DNA from 3 places in the Microcystis flos-aquae FACHB-1344 genome. Region 3 is predicted to be linked to each of the others. Evidence: predicted binding sites of a transcription regulator. Region 3 holds the regulator's gene; each other region holds the start of a gene.
What was found. Region 3 encodes HrcA, which represses chaperone genes, less so after heat shock. Its sites were predicted from a motif close to TTAGCACTCNNANNNTNNGAGTGCTAA; they were not measured.
Positions count from the first base shown of each region.

Region 1: groL (chaperonin GroEL) is a predicted target of HrcA. The motif match lies at 1,480-1,506, and genes of this name have one in related genera.
Region 2: groES (co-chaperone GroES) is a predicted target of HrcA. The motif match lies at 1,988-2,014, and genes of this name have one in related genera.

Region 1 covers NZ_JACJSW010000016.1:3,667-6,953, reverse strand. Annotated here, with positions in the region: gene H6G48_RS00645 (sbcc family protein) at 1-1,278, opposite strand, end outside; gene groL (chaperonin GroEL) at 1,543-3,225, shown strand.
Region 2 covers NZ_JACJSW010000191.1:18,002-21,288, forward strand. Annotated here, with positions in the region: gene groL (chaperonin GroEL) at 1-1,582, opposite strand, end outside; gene groES (co-chaperone GroES) at 1,629-1,940, opposite strand; gene H6G48_RS19365 (CAAD domain-containing protein) at 2,869-3,287, opposite strand, start outside.
Region 3 covers NZ_JACJSW010000141.1:18,255-21,541, reverse strand. Annotated here, with positions in the region: gene sbcC (exonuclease subunit SbcC) at 1-401, opposite strand, end outside; gene H6G48_RS12595 (hypothetical protein) at 564-791, opposite strand; gene H6G48_RS12590 (rhodanese-like domain-containing protein) at 1,002-1,340, shown strand; gene hrcA (heat-inducible transcriptional repressor HrcA) at 1,478-2,554, shown strand; gene H6G48_RS12580 (hypothetical protein) at 2,541-2,834, opposite strand; gene H6G48_RS12575 (helix-turn-helix domain-containing protein) at 3,229-3,287, shown strand, end outside.

The DNA of each region.
Region 1 (3,287 bases), on a different contig from region 3:
AATTGACAATGGCAAGAAGTCATCGTCATATTTTTGATTTTTGGGATTATCAAAGTCTTGCAAACGAGTTAGAAGACTAACTGCTCCCCCTAAAGTCCCTGTCATCAATATCAATATCAAGAGTCTAAAATTTCCATCTTTGTCCTCAGTATTTTGGTTACTAGAATTTGAGATTGGAGGTAAGGGCATAAGCAAATCCTTCACTGGAGGGGAGTTCATAATACCCCAATTCAAAGGGAGAGCTAACACTAATCCAATTAAAACTTTTGTAGGTATTTTGATAGAATGGAAAAGATTATCTCTGAAGTCGGCTAGACCATTCCAAAAACCCATCTGGGTTTTTCTTAATCCTGTTTCGGCAGCATAGCGTAATTTTTGTGCCAAAATAATATTAGGTTGACCTGTTAAAGATTTAATCGCAATTTCTCCAGCATCTACCACCGACTTTACTTGCATGATATCCCAAGCTTTGGAACTGTTGATGAGTTCCACCTGCGCTATCCCTAGTATTATAATTAATTTGGCTAATTCTCCCTGTACTTCCCGGTCTAATTCTGGAGGGAATCCCGCTACTTGTTCTTTAGTTTTTCCCAGCAAAGTATCAATTCTTTGATTTAGTTTAATCACCTCATCTCTAGCTTTAATTTCATTGATTAAATCGTCTAAAGTTTGAAATAAAACACTTGCTTCTTGTAGTTGTGCAAAATTATCTTTAAATTCCTTGACTAACTTTTCAAAGGGTTCATCTACTTCAGGAATTGAACTATATTTGTCTAAGTTATCCTTCAGTTCAGCAATCAAAGACTCATTTTTCTGTTGTAATTCCACAGTCGTGGAAAATTTAACCAAAGTATCTTTAATTTTTGTTTGCCAAGCAGTTAGTTTTTCCTTGAGTTTTGGCAAGTTTGGAACGTTAGCATTAGCATCGAATAGAGTCGTAATTGTTGTAACTAAACTATCAGTTTCTTGGCTGAAAGTATCAAGAGGAGTTTCTGAACTTTTGCCCGTAGATAAAAGGTTGATTGTCTCCACAAGCTGATCTGTATGAGCTATTATTTGTTTTTCTAATTCTTCTCTGCTAGGTAAAGGGTCTGAAAAAGTTAATTCACCTAGTTTTTGAATAAGTTCATCTCTTAAATTATTAGTCTCTTGAGTGATTGTTTTGGCTTCTGTTTGGTAACTAGCAAGGGTAGCTGATTTATCCTGACTAAATTTATTTTGGGTTTCCAGAATAAATTGATTAATTTTTTGTTCGATAGCAGGATTTGGATTAATCATGATTATCTTCTCCTAAAAAAAGGCGAAAATGGGCTAAAATTCGGTTAGCTTCCAGATGCTACAATAGTTATCATTGATTTTCTGCAATTATTCATAAATCTTGATAAATTTTTATTTTTTTAACTCAATTCAGTCTGCCGTAGGGACATAACATCGTTATCTCCTCAACATCGTTATCTCCTCAATGACCGCAGCCGCATCTTAGCACTCAGGCCCTAAGAGTGCTAAATTAACTATAAGGAGTCCTATCACAACAGCGATACCATGTCCAAAATCATTGCCTTTAAAGATGAATCCCGTCGCGCCCTAGAAAGAGGTGTCAACGCCTTGGCCGATGCGGTAAAAATCACCCTCGGTCCGAAAGGACGCAATGTCTTGTTAGAAAAGAAATACGGCGCCCCCCAGATCGTTAATGACGGCATCACCGTCGCCAAAGAAATCGAATTGTCCGATCCCCTCGAAAACACCGGGGCGAGATTAATTCAGGAAGTAGCGGCAAAAACCAAAGATTTAGCGGGAGATGGCACCACTACCGCCACCATCATCGCCCAGGCTTTAATTAAAGAAGGTCTCAAAAACGTTACCGCCGGGGCCAATCCCGTCGCCTTAAGACGCGGACTAGACAAAACCATCGCCTATCTGGTGGAAGAAATCGCCGCCGTCGCTAAACCGATCGCCGGAGATGCGATCGCTCAAGTGGCCACCGTTTCTTCCGGCAACGATGAAGAAGTGGGACAAATGATCGCCACCGCCATGGAAAAAGTCACCACCGATGGCGTAATCACCGTGGAAGAATCGAAATCCCTAACCACCGAATTAGAAGTAGTGGAAGGGATGCAGATCGATCGCGGTTATATCTCTCCCTATTTCATCACCGATCAGGAAAGACAGATCGTCGAGTACGACAACCCCCTGATCCTGATTACCGATAAAAAAATCAGTGCGATCGCAGAATTAGTCCCCGTCCTCGAAGCCGTTGCCCGTCAAGGTCGTCCCCTATTAATTATCGCCGAAGATGTGGACGGCGAAGCCTTAGCCACTCTAGTGGTCAACAAGGCCCGGGGTGTCTTAAATGTCGTCGCTATCAAAGCCCCCAGTTTTGGGGAACGTCGCAAAGCGGTTTTACAAGATATCGCCATCCTCACCGGCGGTCGTCTGATTTCCGAAGAAGTGGGCTTGAGTCTTGACACGGTTAGCCTCGATCTGCTAGGGCAAGCGGCAAAAATCACCCTAGAGAAAGACAATACAATTATTGTCGCCTCCGGGGACAGCCGCAATAAGGCCGATGTGCAGAAACGTCTCGCCCAACTGAAAAAACAGTTAGAAGAAACCGATTCTGAATTCGATCAGGAAAAATTACAGGAACGCATCGCTAAATTAGCCGGCGGTGTGGCCGTGATTAAAGTCGGGGCAGCCACAGAAACCGAACTCAAGGATCGCAAACTCCGCATCGAAGATGCCCTCAATGCCACCAAAGCCGCCGTGGAAGAAGGTATCGTCCCGGGCGGTGGTACAACCTTGATTCATCTGGCTTCTAAGGTGAAGGCTTTCAAAGCTTCTTTGACTAACGATGAGGAAAAAGTCGCCGCCGATATCGTCGCTAAAGCCCTAGAAGCCCCCCTGCGTCAGTTAGCCAACAACGCCGGCGTGGAAGGCGATGTGATCGTGGAAGGTGTGCGCGATACCGCTTTTAGCGTCGGTTATAATGTCCTCACCGGCAAGTACGAAGACTTAATCGCCGCCGGAATTATCGATCCGGCTAAAGTGGTGCGGTCAGCCGTTCAAAACGCCGCTTCCATCGCCGGTATGGTCTTAACTACGGAAGCCCTCGTGGTCGAAAAACCCGTTAAAGAAGCCGCAGCCCCCGATATGGGCGGCATGGGTGGCATGGGCGGCATGGGTGGCATGGGCGGCATGGGTGGCATGGGTGGCATGGGCATGATGTAATTCCTGATGCCGTCTGGCCCCTGAAAATAATCTCATGCAATTGAGCCAATCTGTCCCTTTTC
Region 2 (3,287 bases), on a different contig from region 3:
CTTTTTCCGGTTTATCCACCACAATACACTCGGTAGTTAAAACCATACCGGCGATAGAAGCGGCATTTTGTAGGGCAGAACGAGTCACTTTCGCGGGGTCAACGATACCCGCCTCAAACATATCGGAGAACTCACCGGTAGCGGCATTATAACCGACATTAAAGGGCTTTTCTTTCACCCGTTCGGCAATAACTGCACCGTTTTGGCCGGCATTTTCAGCGATCCGTTTTAAGGGGGCAGCAATGGCGCGAGAAACGATTAAAGCACCGGTTAATTCTTCATGCTGGAGGGTTTCTTTAGCCCAGGTTTCCAATTGGGGAGCCAGGTGAGCTAAAGTAGTACCACCCCCGGGGACGATACCTTCTTCTACGGCTGCTTTAGTGGCGTTAATTGCGTCTTCTAGGCGCAATTTGCGGTCTTTCATTTCCGTTTCGGTAGCGGCACCGACTTTAATCACTGCCACACCGCCGGCTAATTTAGCCAGACGTTCTTGCAGTTTTTCTTTATCGTAGGAAGAATCGGTTTCCTCGATTTGACGGCGAATTTGCTCACAACGGGTTTTCACTGCCACGTCGTTGCCTTCGGCGACGATGGTGGTGGTATCTTTGTTCATAGTGATACGGCGGGCCGTACCTAAGCTGTCAATTTTAGTGGTTTCCAGTTTTAAACCCGCATCTTCGCTGATTACTTGACCACCGGTTAAGACGGCGATATCTTCTAACATCGCTTTTCTGCGATCGCCAAATCCAGGAGCTTTCACCGCAGTGACGTTAAGAACACCGCGCAGACGGTTAACCACTAGGGTTGCCAAAGCTTCTTTTTCGATGTCTTCGGCGATAATTACTAGGGGTTTGCCTTGACGGGCCACTTGTTCGAGAATGGGAACCAAATCCTGTACTAAACCGATTTTTTTGTCGGTAATCAGAATAGCGGGATCCTCAAAAACGCATTCCATGCGCTCGGTGTCGGTGACAAAGTAGGGAGAGATATAACCTTTGTCAAAACGCATCCCTTCGGTGATTTCTAGTTCGGTGGTCATCGATTTCCCTTCTTCTAGGGAAATTACGCCTTCTTTACCGACTTTATCCATGGCCGAGGCGATCATTTGACCGACTTCATCATCGTTACCGGCAGAGATAGCGCCCACTTGTGCGATCGCTTTGGAATCTTCTACGGGTTTCGCGTGTTTGGCGATTTGACTGACGAGGAAATCGGCAGCTTTATCGATCCCTTTTTTCAGAGAAATCGGGTTAGCACCGGCGGCGACGTTGCGTAAACCTTCTTTAACGATAGCGTGAGCGAGAACGGTGGCGGTAGTAGTACCATCACCCGCTACATCGTTGGTTTTTGAGGCGGCTTGGCGAATTAAAGCCACACCAGTGTTCTCGATATGGTCTTCCAGTTCGATTTCTTTAGCGATGGTGATGCCATCATTGACGATTTGGGGCGCGCCAAATTTCTTTTCGAGGACGACGTTACGACCTTTGGGGCCAAGGGTGACGGCCACCGCTTCGGCCAGCAGATCCATGCCTTTTTCTAAGGCGCGACGGGCATCTTCGTTGTAGATAATAGATTTAGCCATAATGTATCGTTATTCGTGCAAAATAGGGGTTTTCAAGGGTAGATGATTAGGAAACGACGGCGAGAATGTCTTTTTCGGAGAGGAGAACGTATTCTTCGCCACCAAGTTTGATATCGGTTCCGGCATATTTGGAGTAGAGAACTTTGTCACCCACACCCACTTCCACAGGGGTACGGCTGCCGTCATCGTTGCGTTTGCCAGTGCCGACGGTCACGACTTCCCCGATTTGGGGTTTTTCTTGCGCGGCGTCGGGAAGGAAAATGCCACCGGCGGTTTTTTCTTCGCTGGGGCTAACTTTAACGAAAACTCGATCGCCTAGGGGTTTAACAGTAGTTACGTTGATGCTGACTGCAGCCATGGAATATCCTCCGTTTCTTTTGTATTTGGGTAAGTGTCTTTTCCAGATTAGCACTCTTACCTTCCGAGTGCTAATTTACCGAAATACAAGGCCCCCTGACAACTGCTCGATCGGTACGGGTTTCCGAACTATGGTGTTAAGCTAGGGTTTGCTGAATAAGTTTGTTGGTGGGGTTAGGAGTCAGTCGTCGGGAGAATTAAGAATGAGCATTAATCAATTAAATGCTCTATTTAGGGTCGGCTGAAAAAGTAGGGGCGAAGCATTCGGGCAATAACCTATCGGTGAAACCGTAGATTTTCTATCCGAATGCTTCGCCCCTACAGGACGCGGGCCGATGAAGACGCAAGGTTTTGAAGCACGATTCTCTCAAAATCTTGCACCTGTGGGAGCAAGAAAAGCCACAAAACCCTTACCATGCCTACATTTCACATTTATTCAGCCAGCCCTATTTAGGGTTTGCGGCAAAAAGTTTTTCCTAGGGGCAGGGTGTAGGGTGTGGGGTGTGGGGTGTGGGGTTTTACCGATTTTGAGGGGGTCAATTACCTAATTTTCAGGGAAAAAGTCCCTGAATTTCCCCCTGATCACTCCCATATCTGGTACTTTTTGAGGGGAAAAAAGTCCAAAAGTCTTATCCAACAAGGTTTTTAGATTTATTCAGCCGGCCCTATTTAGGGATTTTAGGCAATTTATGCTTATTTTTCTCATTTTTGCCCTCTCAAAAATTAATTATGCAAGAACTCTATTAAATCTGGTTATTAAAAACTGATTATTTATTCTCCCTATTGCTTTTTGCCTCTTGCCTTTTGCCTAAAACCCATAACTTTTGTACCTCACTAGACTGAAAAACGCTATAGTATAAGCTCTTGTGCAAAAACAAAGGAGTTGAGCGGAAACACTCAACTCCTTTGTTTTTTATGCTTGATTCTATCTATAAAGTGTTATTGTGACTGCCAAAAACTTGCGCTTTTAGTGCATCAATTTCGGCTAATAACTCGCGACGATTTTCATCTTTGAGCAGATAGCGCCAGACAAACCAACCAGTGTAAACGATCCCAACTAATTGTAGGATAGGAGCAAGGAGGGGAATATCATCGATCGCATCTAAAACCGCTAGGGTAACTTTCACGGTGACAAAACTGGCTAAAATTGCCCCCAGAACGATTAAAGGTTTTTTGTATCCAGAGAAGAAACTACCGATATAATCGGGGACGTTAGCCAGATAGGACATCACCGAATCCCAAACTGGTTCTACATATTCAGACCAAATCTGTTCGGTGCTGCTGCTGGGTTTGCTCAGAGACCCGGGTAAATCCGTTCTAATCGGATTTTGGGTCTCGGTGGGTTGCA
Region 3 (3,287 bases):
TTAATGAAAGTTTTATGGTCTATTTTCAGATAAGTATTAATCTGTGCTTGAGTATCTTTAATACTTTTACCCGATAAAGGACGAAAACTCTGATCATTAATCACCTGAAAATCTAAACCAGAAGCTTTCCCTCCCCGGTGACGACTACGGATAATTTTATAGATTTCTCCCCCATAACTAAACTCAAAATCTACCCGCGCATAATCGCTGCCCGCATGAATCACATCATCACCAATCGAGACGCGACTTTCTCCCCAAATTGCCCAAGTAATTGCTTCGAGTAAAGAGGATTTTCCCGCACCATTGGCACCACAAATACAGGCAGTATGTAATCCGCGAAAATCTAGCACTGCCTCGCGATAACTGAGAAAATTTTTTAGGGTTAATTGTAGGGGAATCATAAGCTAGGGAGTGGGGAAGTGGGGAAGTGGGGAAGTGGGGAGGTGGGGAAGTGGGGAAGTGGGGAGGTGGGGAAGTGGGGAGAATACAGTACAAGGCATAATTAGCGGAAATTCGGTCACTCAGCCTCAGTAAAATATTAGTATCAAATAGATATTTAGCCATTAGTCATAGATAGTTTCACGCCCTAATGCTTCATCGGGTAATCCGGGGGTATCCTTGGGTTGACTTTCCAGAAATTTTAGCCAATCTTCTGCTTTTTCTTGGGAGGTCATCTCTTCAATTTTTGGCGAAGTTATCTGAGTTAGAAATTGGCTGAAGTTTAAGACTTCTTGTTGTTTTTCTAAAGGAAGTTTTCGCAAGTTTTCGATAACGGCTTGTTCAATATTCATCAAAATTCAGCTGGTCGATTAATCGGCGTACTAAAAAGCATCAATCTCTTCAATACCTGCCCTTTCCCCATCATATCACCCCCCCCGCTCTGGCACTGACCAAATCCCCCCACTTGGCTGGGATATTATTCCTACGCAAGTCCCTAACCGCTCAGGGTCCCCCGATTTGCTACTCTAAAGGAAAGATAACCGATTCTTAAAACCAAATCTATGAGCATTACCGAAATTAGCGTCCATGAACTCGCTCTCCGTTTAGCCGATCATGATCCTAATTTACAACTTATTGATGTGCGCGAACCAGAGGAAGTTGCCATGGCATCTGTAGCCAATTTTACCATTTTACCCTTGAGTCAATACCAAGAATGGTCGCCCACTATTGCCAGCCAATTCAACCCCCAAGCAGAAACCCTCGTTATCTGTCACCATGGCATGAGATCCCTGCAAATGTGCCAATGGCTACAAAGTCAGGGTTTTACTAATGTTAAGAATATTAACGGTGGCATCGATGCTTATTCCCTCCTCGTCGACCCTAATATTCCCCGTTACTAATTTTCATGGCCACCATCGGGAAAAGAGAGAGGCAAACTATCCCCTTTCTCACCATGGATTACTGATAACTGATAACTGATTAAGCGTTATACTGTCTAAAAAAATGTTATAAATCTTTATCTTAAGATTATTCCCCTATGTCCGCTAGAACCCATCTCAGCGATCGCTATCAACATATCTTAAAGGCGACAATCCAACATTATATCGCCACGGCCGAACCGGTTGGCTCGAAAACTCTACTCGATGAGTACAAGTTTACTGTTAGTTCCGCCACGATTCGCAATGCTCTGGGTAAACTGGAAAAAGAAGGTTTACTCTATCAACCCCACACTTCCTCCGGACGCATTCCCTCCGATTGGGGTTATCGTCTCTACGTCGATGAGTTGATGACTCCCGATGACCGTATCGGCGAAAAAATCGGCTATTATCTGCATCAAAATGCTAAATCTCCCGCTTGGAGTCTCGAAAGTCTGCTGCAACGGGCCACCCAACTTTTAGCCAGTTTAAGCGGTTATATCGCTATCGTTACTCTTCCCCACACCCTCACCAATACCCTGCGTCATCTGCAATTAATCCCTGTCTCAGCCAAGCAGATAATGTTAATTATTGTTACAGATAGTTTACAAACACGCTCGGTTATGATAGAAATTCCTGAGTCTATGGCAACGGACAAGAAGGATGGATTAGCAGAAGAATTACAAATCCTCTCTAATTTTCTCGGGGAAAAATTAAAAGGTTATTGCTTGGCAGATTTAATTAACCTCGATTGGCGGCAAATCGAGCGAGAATTTGCCCGTTATACCCATTTTCTCCAACAATTAAGCCAAGAAATCGGCGCTAGTCTCCAATCCACTGCCACCCCGGAGATTATCGTCCATGGTGTCGCTGAAGTCATTCGACAGCCAGAATTCGCCCAATGGCAACAAGTACAAATGTTACTGCATCTATTGGAAGCAGAACAGGATCGCCTTTTACCCCTGATTTTACAAAGACCAGAACCAGAAAAATCAGCTAAAAAAGTCAAAATCACTATTGGTTCCGAAAATCCTCTGGAATCCATGCGCCCTTGTACTCTTATCTCCGCTTTTTATAAACAGGGAGATACTCCCGTCGGTAGTGTTGGCATTATCGGACCGACGCGAATGTTATACGAAAATACTATTCCCCTGGTGGAATCCACCGCTAACTATCTCAGCGAGGCTATAAGTAAGTAGATATCCCCCGCAAAGGTTCGGGAATAGGAGAATCGACAGTAAACTCTAAAATTGTCTCACCATCCCCCAAATAGCCAGAATTGGCAAAACAGAGCAACATCCGCACCAGCGCCACCCACACCTCCGCATCGAACTCCCAATCCTGTCCCCGACGCGCTCCACAGGCGATCGATTTTAGCGCCCAAAAATAACTATTTCTCACCACTGAACCGCCTTTTTTGTAAACCGGCACATCCTCATGGTGAATATAAAGAATATCATCTTTAGCGATCGCTCTCATCGGTGGCTAGGAAGGTTGCGGGAATTTTCAGTTGACTGTCCTAGATAGGGGTCTGCTGAAAAAGTTTTTCGGTGGGGGTTGGGGGTTGGGGGTTGGGGGTTGGGGGTTGGGGTGTGGGGTGTAGGGTTTTACCGATTTTCAGGTGGTCAACTACCTAATTTTCAGGGAAAAAGTCCCTGAATTTTCCCCCCAATCACTCCAAGGGTCGGCACTTTTTGAGGGAAAAAAAGTCTAAAAACCTTGTTGGATAAGGTTTTTAGATTTATTCAGCAGACCCTAGATAATAACATCTTTAGCGATCGCTTGGGTCGCGCCAGAAAACCCACTATAACATTTTTCTTTCTTTCTCACAAATATGAAGTATAATGTCATCGATAGCTAAACCGCACAAAAAATGAAATCCTATCCAGTAGAGTTCCGTCAGAAAATCCTCGACTGTTATTATAACGAACC